Regions from separate parts of the Tsukamurella strandjordii genome, predicted to be linked through region 2. Evidence: riboswitches for the same ligand, from Rfam matches in the RefSeq annotation. Region 2 holds a riboswitch; the other holds the start of a gene.
The links. A riboswitch is a leader RNA that binds a small molecule or an ion and turns the genes downstream of it on or off. The one in region 2 is predicted to bind S-adenosylmethionine.
Positions count from the first base shown of each region.

Region 1: it holds a riboswitch for S-adenosylmethionine, as region 2 does, so the genes downstream of both, ABD108_RS05260 (aminotransferase class V-fold PLP-dependent enzyme) here and metX (homoserine O-acetyltransferase MetX) in region 2, are expected to answer to the same signal.

Region 1 is NZ_BAAAII010000002.1:898,690-908,375, reverse strand. It holds gene ABD108_RS05280 (MFS transporter) at 1-1,056, shown strand, start outside; gene ABD108_RS05275 (RtcB family protein) at 1,270-2,436, shown strand; gene ABD108_RS05270 (HAD-IIA family hydrolase) at 2,443-3,228, opposite strand; gene ABD108_RS05265 (Dps family protein) at 3,246-3,719, opposite strand; SAM riboswitch class IV at 3,890-4,001, shown strand; gene ABD108_RS05260 (aminotransferase class V-fold PLP-dependent enzyme) at 4,067-5,356, shown strand; gene ABD108_RS05255 (hypothetical protein) at 5,381-5,770, shown strand; gene ABD108_RS05250 (YbaK/EbsC family protein) at 5,798-6,289, shown strand; gene ABD108_RS05245 (MarR family winged helix-turn-helix transcriptional regulator) at 6,400-6,876, shown strand; partial or broken gene ABD108_RS05240 (MDR family MFS transporter) at 6,873-8,549, shown strand; gene ABD108_RS05235 (tRNA-ribosyltransferase family protein) at 8,721-9,686, shown strand, end outside.
Region 2 is NZ_BAAAII010000002.1:503,491-513,176, forward strand. It holds gene ABD108_RS03225 (DJ-1/PfpI family protein) at 1-673, opposite strand, end outside; gene yhjD (inner membrane protein YhjD) at 855-1,853, opposite strand; gene trpS (tryptophan--tRNA ligase) at 1,884-2,909, opposite strand; gene ABD108_RS03240 (exodeoxyribonuclease III) at 3,124-3,933, opposite strand; gene ABD108_RS03245 (barstar family protein) at 3,930-4,361, opposite strand; gene ABD108_RS03250 (guanyl-specific ribonuclease) at 4,358-4,825, opposite strand; gene ABD108_RS03255 (MFS transporter) at 4,836-5,981, opposite strand; SAM riboswitch class IV at 6,142-6,262, shown strand; gene metX (homoserine O-acetyltransferase MetX) at 6,271-7,425, shown strand; gene ABD108_RS03265 (hypothetical protein) at 7,436-8,839, opposite strand; gene ABD108_RS03270 (DUF3017 domain-containing protein) at 8,965-9,279, opposite strand; gene ABD108_RS03275 (bifunctional methylenetetrahydrofolate dehydrogenase/methenyltetrahydrofolate cyclohydrolase) at 9,280-9,686, opposite strand, start outside.

The sequences.
Region 1 (9,686 bases), 400 kb from region 2:
GCTCTCCAGGGATCGGCGGCGGCGGTGCTCGCTCCTGCAGCTCTAGCGACGATCACGTCCGTCTTCGTCGACGACGCGGAGCGGACGACCGCGATGGCCTGGTGGAGCGCGACGAGCGTCGCGGGCGGTACCGCGGGCAATGTCTGTGGCGGACTGCTCACCGAGCTCGCCGGTTGGCGCGCGACCCTGTTGGTCAACGTGCCGCTGGGCATCGTCGCCTTCCTTCTCGCGTCGCGGGCGCTGCCCACCAGAACGGCGCGCTCGCGCCCCAGGCTCGACGGTGCGCCCGCTGCCCTCGCGACCGGCGGCCTCCTCGCGACCGCCTACGCCGTGAGCGCGGCGGGTCAGCGGGACCTCGTGGCTGCCGGCGTCGCCGCGGGAGTGGGCGCGATGCTGCTCGGCGCGTTCCTTCTGCGTGATCGGCGATCGGCGCACCCGCTGCTCCCGCGCAGCGTCCTCGCGGCGCGCCAGTTTCGTTGGGGCAACGCCGGGGTGCTGCTCTCCGGCGCCGCGCTGGTACCGATGTGGCTATTTCTCAGCCTGCAGATGCAGGGTGTTCTCGGGTACACGGCGCTCCAGGCCGGCATGGGGTTCGTGCCGCACACGCTGATCCAACTCGCAGTCGGTCTCCGGGCGACGCCCGTGCTGATGCGGCACCTGCCCCCGCCCGTGCTGATCGCGGTCGGCGCCACCTCGGTGGCCTTCGGATTTCTTCTCCAGAGCCGCCTTGCGCCCGGAGACACCTACCTCGGCGCGGTCTTCGTTCCCGCGGTCTTCATCGCTGCCGGTGCGGGGCTGTTCACCTTGCCGCTGACGAAACTGGCGGTAGCGGGCGCTCCGGCCGGAACTGAGGGAGTCGCGTCCGGAATAATGAACTGCGCCAAACAAGTCGGCGGCGGACTGGGGCTGTCGGCCCTCGTCGCTGCCACGACGTCGATTCTCGACGATGCGGCCAGCTACCGCGTCGCCTTCATCCTGATGTCCGTGATCGCGGGTGTCGTAGCTTTCGGCGCGCTCGTCGCACACCGTGGGTCTCGGGCCGCCGATCGCGGCTGAGAAATCCTGTGGACTGGCATCATTCGGTTCGCTACTGTGCACAGTATGGTTATGCGTCATCTCCCCGAACTGCGTCAGTGCTACTGCCGCCGGTTCGGCGTGCCCGCATAACCTGCGGCAAACCCGGGCCGTCGCTCCACCGCCGGCCCGGTGCCATGCGTGAGACGCAGGGTCGCTCGGACCGGTGACCAACCACACCGAGACGAGAAAGACATGGAGAAGATCAACAAGTCCCTGGTCTCGTGGGCGTCCATCCTGGACGAGAAGACCCGCGAGCAGGCCATCACCACGGCGAGGCTGCCGTTCATCTACCCGCACGTCGCCTTGATGCCGGATGCCCACCTCGGTAAGGGGGCCACCGTCGGATCGGTGATCCCGAGCCTGGGCGCCGTGATCCCCGCGGCGGTCGGCGTCGACATCGGCTGCGGCATGATCGCGGTCCGCACCCAGTTCACGAAGACCGATCTGCCCCAGGATCGTTCAGTGATCCGTGAGGCGATCGAGCGGGCGATCCCGCTGTCGCCGGGGCGCTACAACAAGAAGGTCGTAGCCACCGCGGAGCCGCGCATCGCGGAGCTCACGGCGTTGGCCGAGCGCGCCGAGTTCGATCCCGCCACGTACGCGGGGAACTGGGCGCTGCAGCTCGGCACCCTGGGCGGAGGTAATCACTTCATCGAGATCAGCCTCGATGAGGACGACACCGTCTGGGCCTTCCTGCACTCGGGATCGCGTGGCGTGGGCAACAAGATCGCCCAGCACCACATCGCCGTGGCGACCCGCCTCTGCAAGCAGTGGTGGATCGAGCTGCCCGACCCGGATCTGGCCTACCTCGTGGAGGGAACGCCGGAGTTCCGCAGGTACATCGCCGAACTGAAGTGGGCGCAGCACTTCGCGCTGCTCAACCGTGAGGAGATGATGGACCGGGTGATCCGGCAGCTCGGCGAGTGGGTGGGCACACCCGTGGTCGAGGCCGAGCGGATCAACTGCCACCACAACTTCACCAAGCGCGAGAAGCACTTCGGCAAGGAGGTGTGGGTATCGAGGAAGGGTGCCATCGAGGCCACCGAGGGCAAGCTCGGCCTCATCCCGGGCTCGATGGGCACCGCGTCGTACATCGTCGAGGGCAAGGGATACGCCCCGTCGTTGAACAGCTCGCCGCACGGCGCAGGCAGGGAGTACTCCCGGTCGGCCGCGCGTAAGGCGTTCACGCACGAGCAGTTGCGGGAGGCCATGGTGGGCATCGAGTTCCGCGACAGCGCCGACTTCATCGACGAGATCCCGCAGGCGTACAAGCCGATCGACCGGGTGATGGCCGATGCCACCGACCTGGTGACGGTGCGCGCGGTACTGCGGCAGATCGTCAACGTGAAGGGACAGTGACGTCGGTCAGGCCGGGAACGGGTTCTCCGTGCTCCCCACGAGATCCGCGACGGAATCGATGACGCGGGTGGCACGGTAGGGGAACAGCGGGACCGACTCGGGGGTGGAGATCCCGGTGAGCACGAGGATCGTGTGCAAGCCGGCCTCCAGGCCGCAGACGATGTCGGTGTCCATCCGGTCCCCGATCATCAGGGTGTCCTCGGAGTGCGCCCCGAGCGCCCGCAGCGCCGACCGCATCATCAGCGAGTTCGGCTTGCCCACGTAGTACGGCGACCGGCCGGTGGCCTCGCGGATCAGCGCGGCCACCGCGCCGGTGGCGGGCAGTGAGCCCTCCTTGGACGGCCCCGTCGGGTCGGGGTTCGTGGCGATGAACCGCGCCCCGCGCTCGATCAGCCGGATGGCGGTGGTGATCGCCTCGAAGGAGTAGTTGCGGGTCTCCCCGAGCACCACGTAGTCGGGATCGTTCTCGGTGAGCACGTAGCCCACCTCGTGCAGCGCGGTGGTCAGGCCCGATTCGCCCACCACGTAGGCGCTGCCGCCCGGCCGCTGTTCCTGCAGGAACTTGGCAGTGGCCAGCGCCGACGTCCAGATCCTGCGCTCCGGGATGTCCACTCCCGTCGCCAGCAGCCGGGCGCGCAGATCGCGCGGCGTGCGGATCGAGTTGTTGGTCAGCACCATGTACGGGGTGTCATTCGCGGTGAGCTCCGCGAGGAAGGCGTCCGCTCCGGGGATCAGATGATCCTCATGGATCAGCACGCCGTCCATGTCCATCAGGTAATGCCACTGCGTCATGTGCCGAATCTACGCCGTCAGGCCTGCTGGGCCTGCCACATCCAGTGCAGCTGCTCCAGACGCGCGGTGATGGAGATCAACAGGTCCTGGGTGACCGGATCGGCCGATTCGGTGGCCTCGATCCGTGCGCGCAGCGCGGTCACCACGGCGGCCAGGTTCTGCACGATCTTCGCGACCACGGTGCCGTCCTGCTGCCAGCCGCCCTCGAAACCGACGGTCGAGGCGGTCTTGGCCACGGTCTCCGCGCGGCCGTCGGGGCTCACGCCGATCGCTGCGGCACGCTCGGCCACCTCGTCGACGAAGGTCCGGGAATCGGTGACCAGCTCATCGAGCTGCAGATGCACGGACCGGAACTGCGAGCCGACCACGTTCCAGTGGGCCTGCTTGGCGATCAGGCCGAGGTCGATCAGGTCGACGAGGGAGCCCTGCAGGGCATCGCCTGCCACCTTCTGGGCCTCGGGGGACAGGGTGCTGGTGATGGGGTTCGACATCGTTACCTCCTTGGTGGGGAATGGATCTCGACGGGCTGTTCACCCGGTGGAACCGACCCTACGCGGTTAATTGGAATGATTCCAGAAAAGGTGAGATGCCTCACGCAGGTTTTCGCGCGCCGTGATTCCAGCCTTGACGAGGCCCGGGCGCGCAGTGCATTCTTGCGTCAGGTCATGAGTGCCAGCGCGAAGCCCCGGCTCGCTGGTCGGCAACCCTCCACCGCGGTGGGGTGCTCCGGGTGACGACCTGGCCGCGCCGAACGAGCGCGGCAAGCGCGGATTCGTCGTTTCCCGGCACGTGTCGGGCTCATCGGGCGACGAGTCCTTGACACGAAGGATGTTTCACGATGACCACGATCCTCGACCGGACCGCCTGCCTCGCCCCCACCCGCCGCCCCGCGCGCGCCGCCGATCCGCTCGCCTTCGGGCCGATCGCCCAGGTCACAGGGGCCGACGAGTTCGTCCCGCTCGCCGACGGCGCCACCGTGCGCTACGCCAACTTCGACTACGCCGCCAGTGCTCCGGCCCTGCTCCCGGTGCAGGAGGCGGTGCAGCGGGCGCTCGCCGAGTACGCCAGCGTGCACCGCGGCGCCGGCTACCTCTCGCAGCGCTCCACCGCCCGCTACGAGGCCGCCCGCGACATCGTGGCCGAGTTCATCGGCGCCCGCGCGGACGACCATGTGATCTTCACCGGCAACACCACCGACTCGCTCAACCTGCTGGCCGCCTGTGTTCCCGGCGAGGTGGTGGTGCTCGACTGCGAGCACCACGCGAACCTGCTGCCCTGGAAGCGGATCGGCGCCCGCGTGGTCTCCGCGCCGCTGTCGATCGAGGGCACGCTCGCGGCCGTCGAGGCCGAACTGTCCCGCCGCCCGGCCGCGCTGCTCAGCGTGACCGGTGCCTCCAACGTGACCGGTGAGGTGCTGCCCATCCGCCGCCTCGCCGCCCTCGCCCACCGGCACGGCGCCCGGATCGCCGTGGACGGCGCCCAGCTGGTGCCGCACCGTCGGATCTCGCTCCGGGACAGCGGCATCGACTACCTCGCCTTCTCCGGACACAAGCTGTACGCCCCCTTCGGCTCGGGCGTGCTCGTGGGCCGGGCCGACTGGTTCGACGAGGCCGAGCCCTACCGCTGCGGCGGCGGCGCCAGCTACGAGGTGATCGGCACTCCGGTCGCGAAGTCCGTCGAGGTGGCCTGGCACACCGGCCCCGCGCGGCACGAGGCCGGCTCGCCGAACGTGCTGGGCGCGGTCGCGATCGGCGCCGCCTGCGAGGCGATCGCCGAGCTCGGCGAGGCCGAGATCGCGCGACACGAGCACTACCTCACCGACCTGCTGCTGGGCTCGCTCAACCGGATCGACGGCGTGCGCCCGCTGCGGATCTGGGCCGATTCCACCGACCGCGTGGGCATCGTGGCCTTCACCGTGGACGGACGAACCCCGCGCGAGGTGGCCGAGTTCCTCTCGTCCCGCTACGGGATCGGCGTGCGCGACGGGAAGTTCTGCGCGCATCCCGTGGTTAACCGATTGGGATGCTACGACGGTGCCGTCCGCGCCAGCCTCGGCCTCGGCACCGGCGAGAACGATGTGCACCGCCTGGTGCGCGCTCTCGAAGACCTGACCGCACAACCGAAGTAACCCTGGAGAACCCGGAGGAACACGATGACCGCGACCGTCTCCCGCCCCGCCCTGGTGATCGCCGTCGACGGCGAGCCCGCCGCCACGGAGCTGACGCGCGTGCGCGCCGCCGATCTGCGGCTCGCCCAGAAGGAGCGGCACTACCTGCGCGCCGAGGCCGAGCGCGCCGGACGGGAGCCGGGCGCGGTCGCGCTCGAGGTGGACGTGGTGATCGACGAGCAGGCCGCCCAGGCCCGCGCCAGCTACGCCAGCCTCGGCGCCGCCACCGACGGCGTGACCTACGTGGGCACACCGTCGGGCCTGAAGTCGCTGATCGACGACGTCTACGCCGCCGAGGTGGCCGACGCCGTGGTGCTGCGCCCCGTGGGCGGCGCCCGCACGCAGCAGCTCATCGCCTCCCTCCTGGCGGCGTAACCGCAGGTCCGCGGCATACTGGTCGGCATGACCGAGGCCGACCCGACTCCCTTCAGTCGCCGCACCGAGACCGTGCGCACCGCGCTCGCCGCGGCCGGACACCCCGACACCGTGCGGTTCGTCCCCGGCGGCGCCGCCACCGCGGCCGAGGCGGCGGCCGCCCTCGGCTGCGAGGTGGGCGCCATCGCCAACAGCCTCGTCTTCCTGGTCGACGGTGCGCCCCTGCTGGTCCTGTCCAGCGGGCGGCACCGGGTGGACACCGCGGGCCTGGCCGGGCGGCTCGGCTACGGACGGATCGCGCGCGCCAAACCCGACGACGTGGCCGCCGCCACCGGTCAGGTGATCGGCGGAGTCTCGCCCGTGGGACACCCGGCGCCCCTGGTCACCGTGATCGACGAATCGCTGCGCCAGTACCCCGATCTGTACGCCGCCGCCGGGACGCACGACACCATCTTCCGCACCGATTTCGATGCGCTCGTGGCCCTGACCGGCGCCGGAATAGTGCGGACATCGGAGTGAACGGGCGCTTCGCCCGAATCGACGATCGCAGTACATAGTTGTAGGCTGCACGCAGTTTGATGCCGCGGTCGCACAGGTGCGCGGCCCGGGGTGGAAGCTGCGGAGGCGAGATGACCGACGATGAACGGGCGGAACGGATCGAGGATCTGGTCCGCGTGATCTCCGACCTGACCCGACTCAAGGAACGGCACTCCGCGATGACGCGGCACGCCGTGGCGCCCGACGGGGTCGAGCTCGCGGCATACTCGGCGCTGTTCGCTCTGGTCAACGGCGGACCCATGCGGTCCTCCGTGCTCGCCGAGCAGATCCACACCGACCCGTCGACGGCCAGCCGGTACGTGACCACCCTCACCAATCTCGGGTACGCCGAACGCAGCCCGGACCCGTCGGACCGCCGCGCCGCCCTCGTCGCCGCCACCGACACCGGGAAGGCGAAGGTCGCAGCCATCCGCGAATCCCGCAACGAGCGACTGCGGCCACTGCTGGACCAGTGGTCCGACGACGAGATCGACCAGTTCGTCAAGCTGGGCAACCGCGCCCTGCACCAGTTCGAACAAGCCCTCCGACTGATGCGGGAGCCCGGATGACAGCCACCACCGAACAGCCCGTGATCGACGACGCTGCGGCGCCGGGGCTGACGCACAAGCAGATCCTCTACATCCTGGCCGGACTGATGACCGGCATGTTCCTCGCCGCGCTCGACCAGACGATCGTCTCCACCGCGATCCGCACCATCGCCGACGACCTGAGCGGATATCAGCTGCAGGCCTGGGTGACCACCGCGTACCTCATCACGTCGACGATCGTGACCCCGCTGTACGGCAAGCTCTCGGACATCTACGGGCGCAAGCCCTTCTTCATGTTCGCGATCATCGTCTTCGTACTCGGATCGCTGCTGTGCAGCTTCTCGACCTCGATGTACGAGCTCGCCGCCTTCCGCGCCGTCCAGGGCCTGGGCGCCGGCGGCCTGATGTCGTTGGCGCTCACCATCGTGGGCGATATCGTGCCGCCCCGCGAACGCGCCCGCTACCAGGGCTACTTCCTGGCCGTCTTCGGCACCAGCTCAGTGCTCGGGCCCGTGCTGGGTGGCGTCTTCTCCGGCGCCGACTCCATCCTGGGCATCACCGGCTGGCGCTGGGTGTTCCTGGTGAACGTGCCGATCGGCATCATCGCGCTGCTCGTGGTCTCGCGCGTCCTGCACCTGCCGCACACCCGCCGCGAGGGCGTCCGGATCGACTGGGTGGGCGCCTTCACCCTCGCCCTGGGCATCGTCCCGCTGCTGATCGTCGCCGAACAGGGCCGCGAATGGGGCTGGGGCTCCACCAAGTCCATCACCTGCTACGCCGTGGGCGCGGGCGGTGTGCTCGCCTTCATCATCGTCGAGAAGATGATGGGCGAGGACGCGATCATCCCGCTGCGGATCTTCAAGAACCGGATCTTCGCGCAGGGCGTGCTGATCTCCGTGGTCGTGGGCGCCGCGATGTTCGGCGGAATCTCGCTGCTGCCGCAGTACTTCCAGGTGGTCCGCGGCGCCAGCCCCACCGTGGCCGGATTCATGATGCTGCCCATGGTGCTCGGACTCATGATGGGCTCGATCCTGGCGGGCCAGATGATCTCGCGCACCGGCCGCTACCGGATCTACCCGATCATCGGCGCCGTCCTGCTCACCGTGGGCATGTTCGCCCTGCACTACGTGACCGCCGATGTGAAGCTCGGCGCCGTGATGGCGGGCGCCGCGCTCATCGGCTTCGGCCTCGGCAACCTGATGCAGCCGCTCACGCTGGCGATGCAGAACATCCTGCCGCCCAGCGATATGGGCGTCTCGACCGCCGCCGCCACCTTCTTCCGGCAGATCGGCGGCACCCTCGGCGTGGCCGTCTTCCTCTCCGTCCTGTTCTCGGAGATGCCGAAGAACATGCAGTCCCGGCTCACCGACGCCGCATCCGATCCGGAGTACACGGCCGCTCTGCAGCGCGCCGCCGCCGGCCACGACGGTCCGGCCGCCCAGGACTTCGCCACCAAGCTCGCCAACCGCGATTCGAGCGCCGTCAGCGGCATCATGTCCGACACCTCGGCGCTGCAGAAGCTCCCGTCGACCCTGGTGCACCCCTTCAAGGCCGGGTTCGCCGACTCGATGGACACCGTCTTCCTGGCCGTGACCGTGCTCTCCGCGATCGGCCTGGTGCTGGTGCTGTTCTGGAAGTCGGTGCCGCTGCGCACCGGGCCGGCCATCGAGTCGGTGCAGGAGGAGGTCGCCACTGCGGTGCTCGCCGGCGGCCCCGTCGCCGAGATCGAGACCCCCGCAGCCACCACTCCGGCCGCCAGCGCTCCGGCCGCGCTCACGGGGGAGACGCCGAAGGCTCCGCCGCGTACCGTCGATCCCGTGCAGCCCGACGAAGAACGCACCCGCCCCATCGCCGTCGATCCGGCCATGGCCGAGATCGCCGAGCTGCGCACCCAGAATGCGGAACTGGCGGCCGAGCTCGCCGAGCTGCGCACCGGCTACCGCGCCATCGCCGGGCACACCCGGCTGCGCGCCGTGGGCGCGTCCGACCCCGTCTCCTTCCGAGTGGAGGCCCAGGGACCCGGCGCCGCCCGGATCGGGCGTGTCAGCACCCCGCACGGCGAGATCGCCACGCCCGCCTACCTGCCCGTCGCCACGCGCGGCGCCGTGGCCGGCATCACCCCCGAGGTCCTGGCCGGACTCGGCGTGCAGGCGCTCACCGTGGACCTGCACGAGCTCTACCTGCAGCCCGGCACCGCCGTCATCGAGGGCGCCGGCGGTATCGGCAAGGCCATGGCCTGGACCGCGCCCACCCTGGGCGACACCGGCATCACCGCCGTCGCCGCGGCGAAGAAGACCCGGGTGACCGAGGAGGGCATCGCCTTCCGGAGCCGGCTCGACGGTGGCGCGCACCGCTGGGACCCCGAGGAGGCCGTCCGCGTGGCGCACCGCATCGGCGTCGACATCGCCTTCGCGCTGGCCGATCCGGTGCCCGCGACCGCGCCCCGCGCACAGCTGCAGGCCGGCGTCGACCGCTCCCAGCGGTGGGCCGCCCGCGCACTCGTGGAGCACTCCTGGCAGACCGCCGACCGCGGCGACCGGCAATCATTGTGGGCCGTGGTCACCGGCGGCGCCGACGCCGGTCTGCGCCGTGCCGCCGCACGCGGACTGCGCCGCCTCTCCGAACAGGACGTCCAGGCCGGTGGCCTCGGATTCGGTGGCTACCGCATCGACGGCATCGGCTCCGCGTCGGCACAATCGCTCCAGCTGCGCGCCGCCGTCGAGGAACTCGACCGGGAACGCCCGCGGCACCTGCCCGCCATCGCCACCCCGGCCGACCTGTTCGCCGCCATCGAGGCGGGCATCGACGTGATCGACGGAACCGCCCCCGCG
Region 2 (9,686 bases):
TCGCGCGGTCTCGGATCCGCGAGATCAGCCACAGCGTGCAGTCGAGCCCGGCGGATACCCCGGCGGCGCTGACGAACTGGTCCGATCGCACGATCCGGGCCTCGGGCCGGGGCTTCGCCCCCAGCGATCCGAGGAGGTCCATCGCGATCCAGTGGGTGGTGGCGGGACGTCCCGCCAGCAGGCCCGCGTGCGCCAGGATCAGCGCGCCGGTGCACACCGAGACCGTCCAGGTCGCCCGGCCGCTGGTGCGGGACACCCAGTCCCGCAGCACTGTCCGCCGCCCCGTGTCATCAGCCGACGGTCCGCCGGGCACCAGCAGCACATCGGCGGGCTTCGCCGTGGCGAAGGAGTGCGTGGCCGGCAGCCGCAGCAGGCCCGAGTCCATCCGCACCGGCGCACCGTCTTCGCTGACGAACTGCATCGTGACGCCCGGAACGTAATTGAGGAGCTCGTAGGGTCCCACCGCGTCGAGGGCCGTCATGCCGTCGTACAGCAGGATGGACACCACCACGGCGCGGCCCGCCTCGAACGGCGCCGGTGCACTGCCGTGCTCCTCGATGCCCTTCTGGCCCTGGTCATTCGGCGCCGCGGACGCACCACCGGCCACCGCCGCTGCCGCCGCGGCGGCAGATACCCCTGCGCCGGCGATCACGGCTCGTCTACTCACTGTCATCTGGTCCCTTCTTCCGGTCACTATCTGGACCGTAGTCCGGTCAGCGGCGGCGCGGAACCCGTAACCCGCTCCCCGCAACGGATTTTCATGAATCCTTCACGCCCGCGGTGACGACCGGCCACCGGCCAACGGCCACGGGTCAACGGCCACGGGACAACGACCACAACTCAACGGCGGCGGATCAGCGGCGGCGGCGCACCAACGCGCCGAGGCCGATGCCCGCGACCAGGCCCGCCGCACCCGCCGCCACGCTGCGGCCGGGATCGGACTCCTGCCGGATCACCGGCGAGATCACCACCGGGTCGGGTACCGCGGGGATCACGTACTGCTGATTGCGCGGGTCGGTCGCCGCCCACGCCGTCGCGAACAGCACGATCCGCGCCGTGAAGTAGATGAACAGCATGATGCCGAGGATCGGCCCGAAGGTCGCCCCGGCGGGCCCCTTCATGGTGTTGCCGATGAGAAGGGCGGCCACCTGCATGAAGGCGTAGAAGACGATCGACGTCAGGAGCCCGGCGCGCAGGGCGTTGCGCCACGGGAACTGCACCCGCGGAAGCTTGGCGATCACGAAGGTCCACAGGGCCCAGCCGGCCAGGATGGTGACGATGATCGTGGCGGTGGTGACCAGCCCCTGCAGGCCCGGAACGTCACCGAGGCCGAGCGCGTCGAGGATCTTCGAGGTGAGCGGACTGTTGCCGACCGCCATGAGGGCGATGCAGGCCACGATCACCACGAACAGGCCGATGAGGGCTCCGAGGTCCTGCAGCTTGGTCTTGACGAAGTTCTGCTCGGGCACCTCGCTGTCCCACATCGCGGTCAGCGCGGCGCGCACGTTCGACATCCACCCGAGACCGGCCCAGAGTCCACCCGCGAGGCCCACGATGCCGACGGTGCCGCGCGAGCCGATCGCCTGATCGATGAGGTCGTTGACCGATTTGCGCAGGCTCTCGTCGCTGATCGCCGAATTGATCGTGAGCTTGAGCTCCGCGAGCAGGTCCGCGTCGTTGATCAGGACGTAGCCACCGACCGAGAAGGCGACCATGGCCAGCGGGAACAGCGCGAAGACGCTGAAGTAGGTGATACCCGCGCCGAAGTAGTCGCCCTTCTTGTCCTGGTACCGCTCGGCGGCGGCCATGAGGTGATCGAACCATGGCCAGCGCTGCCGATACTTGTCGAGCATCCCCGGACGACCTCCTGCTTTTGCAACCGCTTAGGGCGCCAGGAACCCTACCCTGTCGTAGACATCCGCGAGGGTGCGGGATGCGATCTCCCGCGCGTGTTCGCGGCCCTGGGCGATGATCCGGCCGAGCTCCGTGCGGTCCTCGAGGTACTCGTCCACCCGCCCGCGCAGCGGCGTGGTGAAGTCGACCAGGATATCGGCGACATCGGTCTTGAGCTCGCCGTAGCCCTTCCCCTCGTACTTGGTCTCGAGCTGCTCCATGGTGGCGCCGGTGAAGGCGGATTCGATGGTGAGCAGGTTGGAGACGCCGGGCTTGTTCTCCCGGTCGAACCGGATCTCGCGCTCGGTGTCGGTGACGGCGGACTTGACCCGCTTGGCGATCACCTTGGGATCGTCGAGCAGGCTGATCAGGCCCGCATCCGATTCCGCGGACTTGCTCATCTTCGCGGTCGGGTTCTGCAGGTCGTAGATCTTGGCGGTGCCGGAGACGATGTACGGCTCGGGCACTACGAAGGTCTTCTTGAACCGGGTGTTGAAGCGCTGAGCCAGGTTCCGGGTCAGCTCGAGGTGCTGGCGCTGGTCCTCGCCGACCGGCACCACCTGCGGGCGGTAGAGCAGGATGTCGGCGGCCATGAGGATCGGGTAGGTGAACAGTCCCACCGACGAGCTGTCGGTGCCGTTCTTGGCCGACTTGTCCTTGAACTGCGTCATCCGGCTGGCCTCGCCGAAACCGGTGATGCAGCTGAGGACCCAGGTGAGCTCCGCGTGCTCCGGGATCTGCGACTGGACGAAGATGGTGGACCGCTCGGGGTCCACCCCGAGCGCGAGCAGCTGCGCCACGGCGAAGACGGTGCGCTCGCGCAGTGCCTTCGGATCGTGCGGCGTGGTGATGCCGTGCATGTTCGGGATGAAGTAGAAGGTCTCGAACTCGTCCTGCAGGGCCACCCACTGCCGTACCGCGCCGAGGTAGTTGCCGAGGTGGAACGAGTCCGACGTCGGCTGGATTCCCGACAGCGCACGCTGCCGCTTCGCGGGGGTGGGGGCGGTCTCAGTCACGATCGTTGAGTCTATCGACCGCCGCTCGCCACGTCTCTTCAGTATCCGGTCGGTATCCGGCCGGCCGGTGCACCGACGGGAGCAGGGGCGGCACCGCCCGGCCCGGTCGCCGCCATTTCGCCACCGTTGCCGCCGCCGCGTACCCGAGCACCTGGTGGCTGCCGCCGGCGGGACACGCGATCCGCCTCCCCGTGCGGCAGCCCGCTCGTCGCCGCTAGTCGCGGTACTCGACGGTGACCGGCGCGTGGTCCGACCAGCGCAGGGCGTAGGTGTCCGCGCGCTCCACCCGCGCTGCTGTCGCGCGGGCGGCGAGGGCGTTGTTCGCGATCTGCAGGTCGATCCGCCAGCCGGAGTCGTTGTCGAAGGCCTTGCCGCGCCACGACCACCAGGCGTACGGGCCCGGCGTATCGGGATGCAGCTCGCGAACGACGTCGGTGAAGGGACGGCCGGCACCGATGTAGGTGCTCATCCACTCCCGCTCCTCGGGGAGGAAGCCCGAGTTCTTGACGTTTCCCTTCCAGTTCTTGATGTCCAGTTCGGTGTGGCCGATGTTCCAGTCACCGCACACCACCACGTCGCGCCGGCGGCGTCCGAGCTTGGCGAGGTACTCGCCGAACTCCTTGCGGAAGCGGTCCTTCTCGTCCTGGCGTTCGGTGCCCACATCGCCCGAGGGCAGGTAGAGCGAGCCGACGGTGAGCGTGCCGAAGTCCGCCTCCAGGTATCGGCCAGCCTCGTCGAATTCGGCACTGCCGAAGCCGATGCGCACCGCATCGGGCTCGCGGCGCGAGAGGATCGCGACGCCGTTGCGGCCCGCGGTCGACGATTCCGCAGCGGTGACGTGCCACCCCTCGTCGAGAGCGGGCGCGAGCGCGGTCAGCGTCTGCTTGTGCGTGGCACGCACCTCCTGCAGCGCGACGACGTCGGCCTTCGTCGCGCGCAGCCAGGGCAACATCCCGAGGTTCTCCTCGGACCGCTGCTTGACCGCGGCGCGGATGCCGTTGACGTTGATCGACGTGACGATCATGCGAGCGCCGCCACGGTGAGACCGGCATCGGACCAGGTGGCGCGGACAGCAGCATCGTCGGCATCGGGGCCGGTGCTCAGCAGCACCTGGACGCCCCGGTCGGCGAGCACCGAGACGAAGACGTCGAACGAACCCGCCTCATCCGCGAGAACCTGCTCGGCCTCGGCGATCGCGACCACCACCAGGGCCGGGCCGCCCAGCCAGCCCAGGTCTCCCAGACAATCCGCGAGGGCGTCCCAGTTCGCACCGAAGTCGAGCGGGAACTGCAGGACGGCGGACAACTCGTCGAGTAGCGCCGCCTTGGCGCGCATGCGGCTTCCGCGGGCGACGAGCACGCGGGGCCGCTCGCGCTGCTTGAGGCTGTCGAGATCGGCGCTGGTGAGCGCCGCCCCGGAGCCGGAGGCCAGGAACTGCGGAAGAGTGCTCATCGGATCCTCGTGAAGGTCTCGTAGTGGTCGAGGGTGTACCAGGCGCTGCCGTCCGAGCCGGTGATGATGCGTTCGGCATCCCGGCCGCGGTTCGGCTTCTTGATGTTGACGTCCCACTCGGTGTAGCGCACCTTCTTGCCGTCCGCACCGGTGGCCGGCAGCCGCTTCTCGAAGTTGCCGAAGTTGCGGCCGCCCTGCGTTCCGGAGCCGTCCTTCGGCGGCCAGGTGCCGGCGTCGATCTTGGCGAGCGTGTCGGAGACCCGTTGGGGTACGGCCGTGTTCGCCGCGGAGCGGGACGGGGCACCGGGTTTGGCGGTGACCGAGCGCGAGGCGCCCGACGGGGCCTTGGCGGCCGCCGACGTGGCGCCCGCGGATTCCGCTGCCGGCTGGCTCGACTTACCGCAGGCCGTGAGACCGAACACCGCGAGCAGGGTGATCGCGCACAGCGCGAGGATCCTTCGCATGGGCCCGACCCTACCGGCGGGCACCGACAGGTTCCGGGGCGCGGCGCGCCGCCAGCAGGCCGATGCCGAAGACGCCCAGGCCCGCGACGGCCAGGCCGCTGCCGACCAGCGCCGGTGCCGTGTAGCCGTAGCCTGCGGCGATCACGGCACCGCCGAGGAAGGCACCGAGAGCGTTGGCGATGTTGAGCGCCGAATGGTTGAGGGTGGCGGCCAGGGTCTGCGCCTCCCCCGCGACGTCCATCAGGCGCGTCTGCAGCGCGGGGACGAGTGCCGACCCGGTGAGGCCGATGAGGAAGAACAGCGAGATCGCGGCGACCGGCTCCGGCGCGAACGCCGAGAACAGCGCCTGCAGCACCACGAGACCGGCGAGCGTGGCGACGATCGACCGGTTCACCGAGAAGTCGGCGGCACGACCGCCCACCACGTTGCCGATCACCATGCCCACGCCGTACACAGCGAGCACGAAGGGCACCGCGGACTTCTCCAGCCCGGACACACTGGTCAGAGTGGTGCTGATGTAGGTGTAGACCGCGAACATGCCGCCGAACCCGACCACACCGGTGAGCAGCGCGAACCACACCTGCGGGCGGCGCAGGGCGCCGAGCTCGGTGAGCGGGTTGGTGACGGGGATGTCGACGGCGGGCAGCCACACCAGGAGCGCGATCACCGTGGCGGCGCCGATCACCACGACCACCGACAGCGCGTACCGCCAGCCGAAGGCGTCGCCGAGCCAGGTGGTGAGGGGGACTCCGATCACGTTGGCCACGGACAGGCCCATGAGGACCTGGCCGACGGCGCGCCCGCGGCCCGCCGGTCCGGCGAGGTGCGCGGCGACGAGCGCGGCCACCCCGAAGAAGGCGCCGTGCGGCAGGCCCGCGATGAAGCGCGCGGCCATCAGGGTCTCGTAGTTGGGCGCGATCACCGAGAGCGTGTTGCCGAGGGTGAAGGCCACCATCAGCGCGACGAGCAGGGTGCGGCGCTGCACGCGGGCGAAGGCCGCGGCGATGAGCGGAGCGCCCACCACCACGCCGAGGGCGTAGGCGGCGATCACATGGCCGGCGACCGGTTCCGATACGCCGAGATCGGCCGCGATGTCGGGGAGCAGACCCATCGCCGCGAATTCGGTGGTGCCGATGCCGAAGCCTCCGAGGGCCATCGCGCCGACGGCAAGACTGATGCGCGTGGATGGGTTCACACGCCGGTGCAACACCGGGCGGGCGCGATTGGTTCCCCATCGCGCCTGTGAACTCCTTCACAGGGCGGGGCCTTCCCCGCTACCCCTGCCGCCCGAATCCGGTCGGTTATGATGCAGGCCAGGTCATGAGTGTCAGCGTCAGGCCCCGGCTCGCTGACCGGCAACCCTCCGCCGCGGTGGGGTGCCCCGGGTGATGACCAGGTTTCCCGGCGGACAGCCCCGCCGGGCGGCAAACGCGAGAAGAGGTTCGGTGACCATCAGCATTCCCGCAGGCAGGACCGATCGCAGTCACGCAGGTGACTGGGCGCGGGTTCCCGACGGTGCGATGCAATCGGTCGGGATCGGCGCCTTCCGGCTGGAATCGGGCGAGGTCCTCGACGATGTGACGATCGCCTTCCAGCGCTGGGGTGCGCCCAATGAGGCCGCCGACAACATCGTGCTGGTGCTGCACGCACTGACCGGCGATTCGCATGCGGCCGGCACCGCCGACGGCGAGCACGGCCAGGCGGGATGGTGGAACGGACTGATCGGTTCCGGTGCACCGGTGGACACCGACGAGTGGTGCGTGGTCTCGGCCAATGTCCTGGGCGGATGCTCGGGGTCCACCGGCCCGTCGTCGGTGGCCGCCGACGGCCGCAGATACGGCTCGCGATTCCCGACGATCACCGTGCGCGACCAGGTGGAGGCCGAACGCGAGCTGCTGCGGGCTCTCGGCGTCCGGGAGATCGCCGCGGTCGCCGGCGGCTCGATGGGCGGCGCCCGGGCCCTGGAGTGGGCCGTGAGCCATCCCGATTCGGTGCGCGCCGCACTGGTGCTCGCCGTCGGCGCCCGGGCCACGGCGGATCAGATCGGCACCCAGACAACGCAGATCCAGGCGATCACCTCCGATGCGAACTGGCGCGGCGGCGATTACCACGATTCCGGCGCCGCACCCGAGGCCGGCCTGGGCATCGCCCGTCGGATCGCGCACCTGACCTATCGCACCGAGATCGAACTCGACTCGCGCTTCGCCAATCACCCTCAGGGCGAAGAGGATCCACTGAACGGAGGACGGTACGCCGTGACCTCCTACCTCGATCACCAGGCGTCGAAGCTGGTGCAGCGCTTCGATGCCGGCAGCTACGTGGTGCTGTCGGAGGTACTCAATCACCATGACGTCGGCCGGGGCCGCGGCGGCGTCGAGGCCGCCCTGCGCGGCTGCCCCGTGCCCACCGTGGTGGGCGGCATCGATTCCGACCGCCTCTACCCGCTGCGCCTGCAGCAGGAGATCGCCGATCTGCTCCCCGGCTGCGAGGGGCTGCGCGTCGTGCACTCCCGCGACGGCCACGACGGCTTCCTCACGGAGAGGGATGCGGTAGCCGAATTGCTCACCGCGACGATGGAACTGGCCCGCCGACCACGCTGAGCCGCAAGCGCTACGCCGCGGGCGTGGTCACGGTCGGCGACTCGGGCGCCTGCTCCCCCGCCGATGGCTGCACGGGCGCGGGCGGTACGTCCGGCCCGGAGGCACCCTCGGGAAGGTGTGCCCCACCGCCCACGATCGGCAGCGGCGGATGCTCGGACGTGGGCGACGGCGCGGTCGGCGTTCCGGTGCCACCCGTCGTGGGCACGCCGGGACTGGTCGGACTCGGGGTGCCCGTCGTCGGGCTGCCGGTGGGCGGAGTCGGCAACAGGATCGTGGGCCAACCGGTACCCGGCGTGGATGGGACGGTGGGCGTCGTCGGCAGCGGCCCGACGGTGCGGCCGGGGGTTCGCGTCCGCGGCGCAGTGGGCGGCGGAGCGAAGGTCGTCATCACGGGCGGCACGGTGACCTCGTCGCGGGAATGATCGCGAGGCACGTTGGTCGGCACCACCAGCTCGCCGCCGGCCAAGGTGGTGGTCGTCGAGGTGAACTCCTCACGAGTCGTGCTGCCCTGCACCGCATCCGACGTCGTGGCATCGGTCACCAGGGGCAACCGGTCGGTGCTGTCCCCGGTGGGGCCGATGAGGCCGGTCGCGTAGGTCGTGATGAGGACGGCGAAGGCGAGCGCCGCCACCACCAGTACCGGGAGGATGGTCGCAGTGAGCCGCACGCTGTGCCCACCGAAGGCGCCGAAGCCGGAGCCGAGGCGGGCCGTGCCCGCAGGGGCGGCGCCGGCGGTCCGATCGGCGGCCAGGAGCGCCGCGCCCGTGGCCGCGACCGCTTCCGGCTCGTCGACGTCCACCGTCTCGATGTGAGAGGTACGGGCCACACCGGAGATCGCCTCGCGGATCGCGGCGTGCTGGGCGCCACCGCCGATCAGGACCAGCGCCTCGGGCGGGGTACCGGCCCCGTCGACCACTCCGCGGACGAATTCCGCTGCGGCACTCGGTGTATCGAATCCGGGTTCGGTGCCGGAAACGGCGACCGCGGTGGTGCGGGCGGTCGCGGTCACGGCACCGTCGGTCACGGTGTGCACCCGCATCCCACCGGCCCCGATATCGGCGATCAGCGTCACGGAATAGCGGGCGATGGCTCCACTGTCGTCGAGCGCGCGGAGCACCGCATCGGTCTCGCGCACGACCTCGGCGGCGCGGAGTTCGCCGCGGATGCCGAACCGCGCCGCCAGCAGATCGCGGCGGGTGCGCACGGCGACGGCGGAGGCATCGACGGGGCGTTCGGCGCGGGCGGCGAGTAGGTCGAAGCCCGAGGCCAGCAGGTCGCTGCGGCGGCCCAGACGGTAAGGGCCGGGGTCGATGGTGCGGGTCTGCTGACCGACGACCTCGCCGTCCTCCCATTCGAGCAACACGCAGTGGACCGGGCCGCGACCGATGGAAGCGCCGAATGACGTGGTGGTCATGGGCACCTCCGATCACGTCGCATTAGTCCGTTATCTGGTCACATCGTACCCGATACGAAATCGTTACATACGTCATCCTGAAGGATGAAATGCGATGACCGCAGACGACGTGTGCCGCGCGGAGTCTACTTCGTTCCGAGCGGGCTGATCTTCCAGGTCACGACCAGGATCGCAATCGCGGCGAGCGCCAGTACGGTGGTGTCGAACCAGCGGCTACGGACGCGCAACAGGCCCTGCCGGCGATCGGGCAGGGTGGCCCGCAGTACGGCAGCGAGTCCGGTACCGGCACCGAAGACGACGAGGCCTCGCCGCCAGTACTCGAGCCCCACGAGAACCATGCCCACCGTCAGCACGCCGATCACCGAGGCGTATCCGGCGTTCGCCACCACCGACCGCACCACTCGGGCGCGGCGGTACCGGACGACCTCGGACTCGGTCACTCAGGCCCCGTCCGCACGCGCCAGATCGCGTTCGGCGGCGTCGATCACGTTGCCCAGAAGGAAGGCCCGGGTCAGGGGGCCGACCCCGCCGGGGTTGGGCGAGAGGTACCCGGCGACCTCGGCCACCTCGGGGGCGACATCGCCCCGGAGCCCGTCGGCCGTGCGGCTCACGCCCACGTCGAGGACGGCCGCACCGGGCTTGACCATGTCGGCGGTGATCAGCCCCGGCACACCGGCGGCGGCGATCACGATGTCGGCGCGCCGGACCTCGGCCGCCAGGTCACGAGTGCCCGTGTGGCACAACGTGACCGTGGCATTCTCGGTGCGACGGGTCAGGAGGAGGCCGATCGGCCGGCCCACGGTGACCCCGCGACCGATCACCACCACGTGCGCGCCGTTGATCTCCA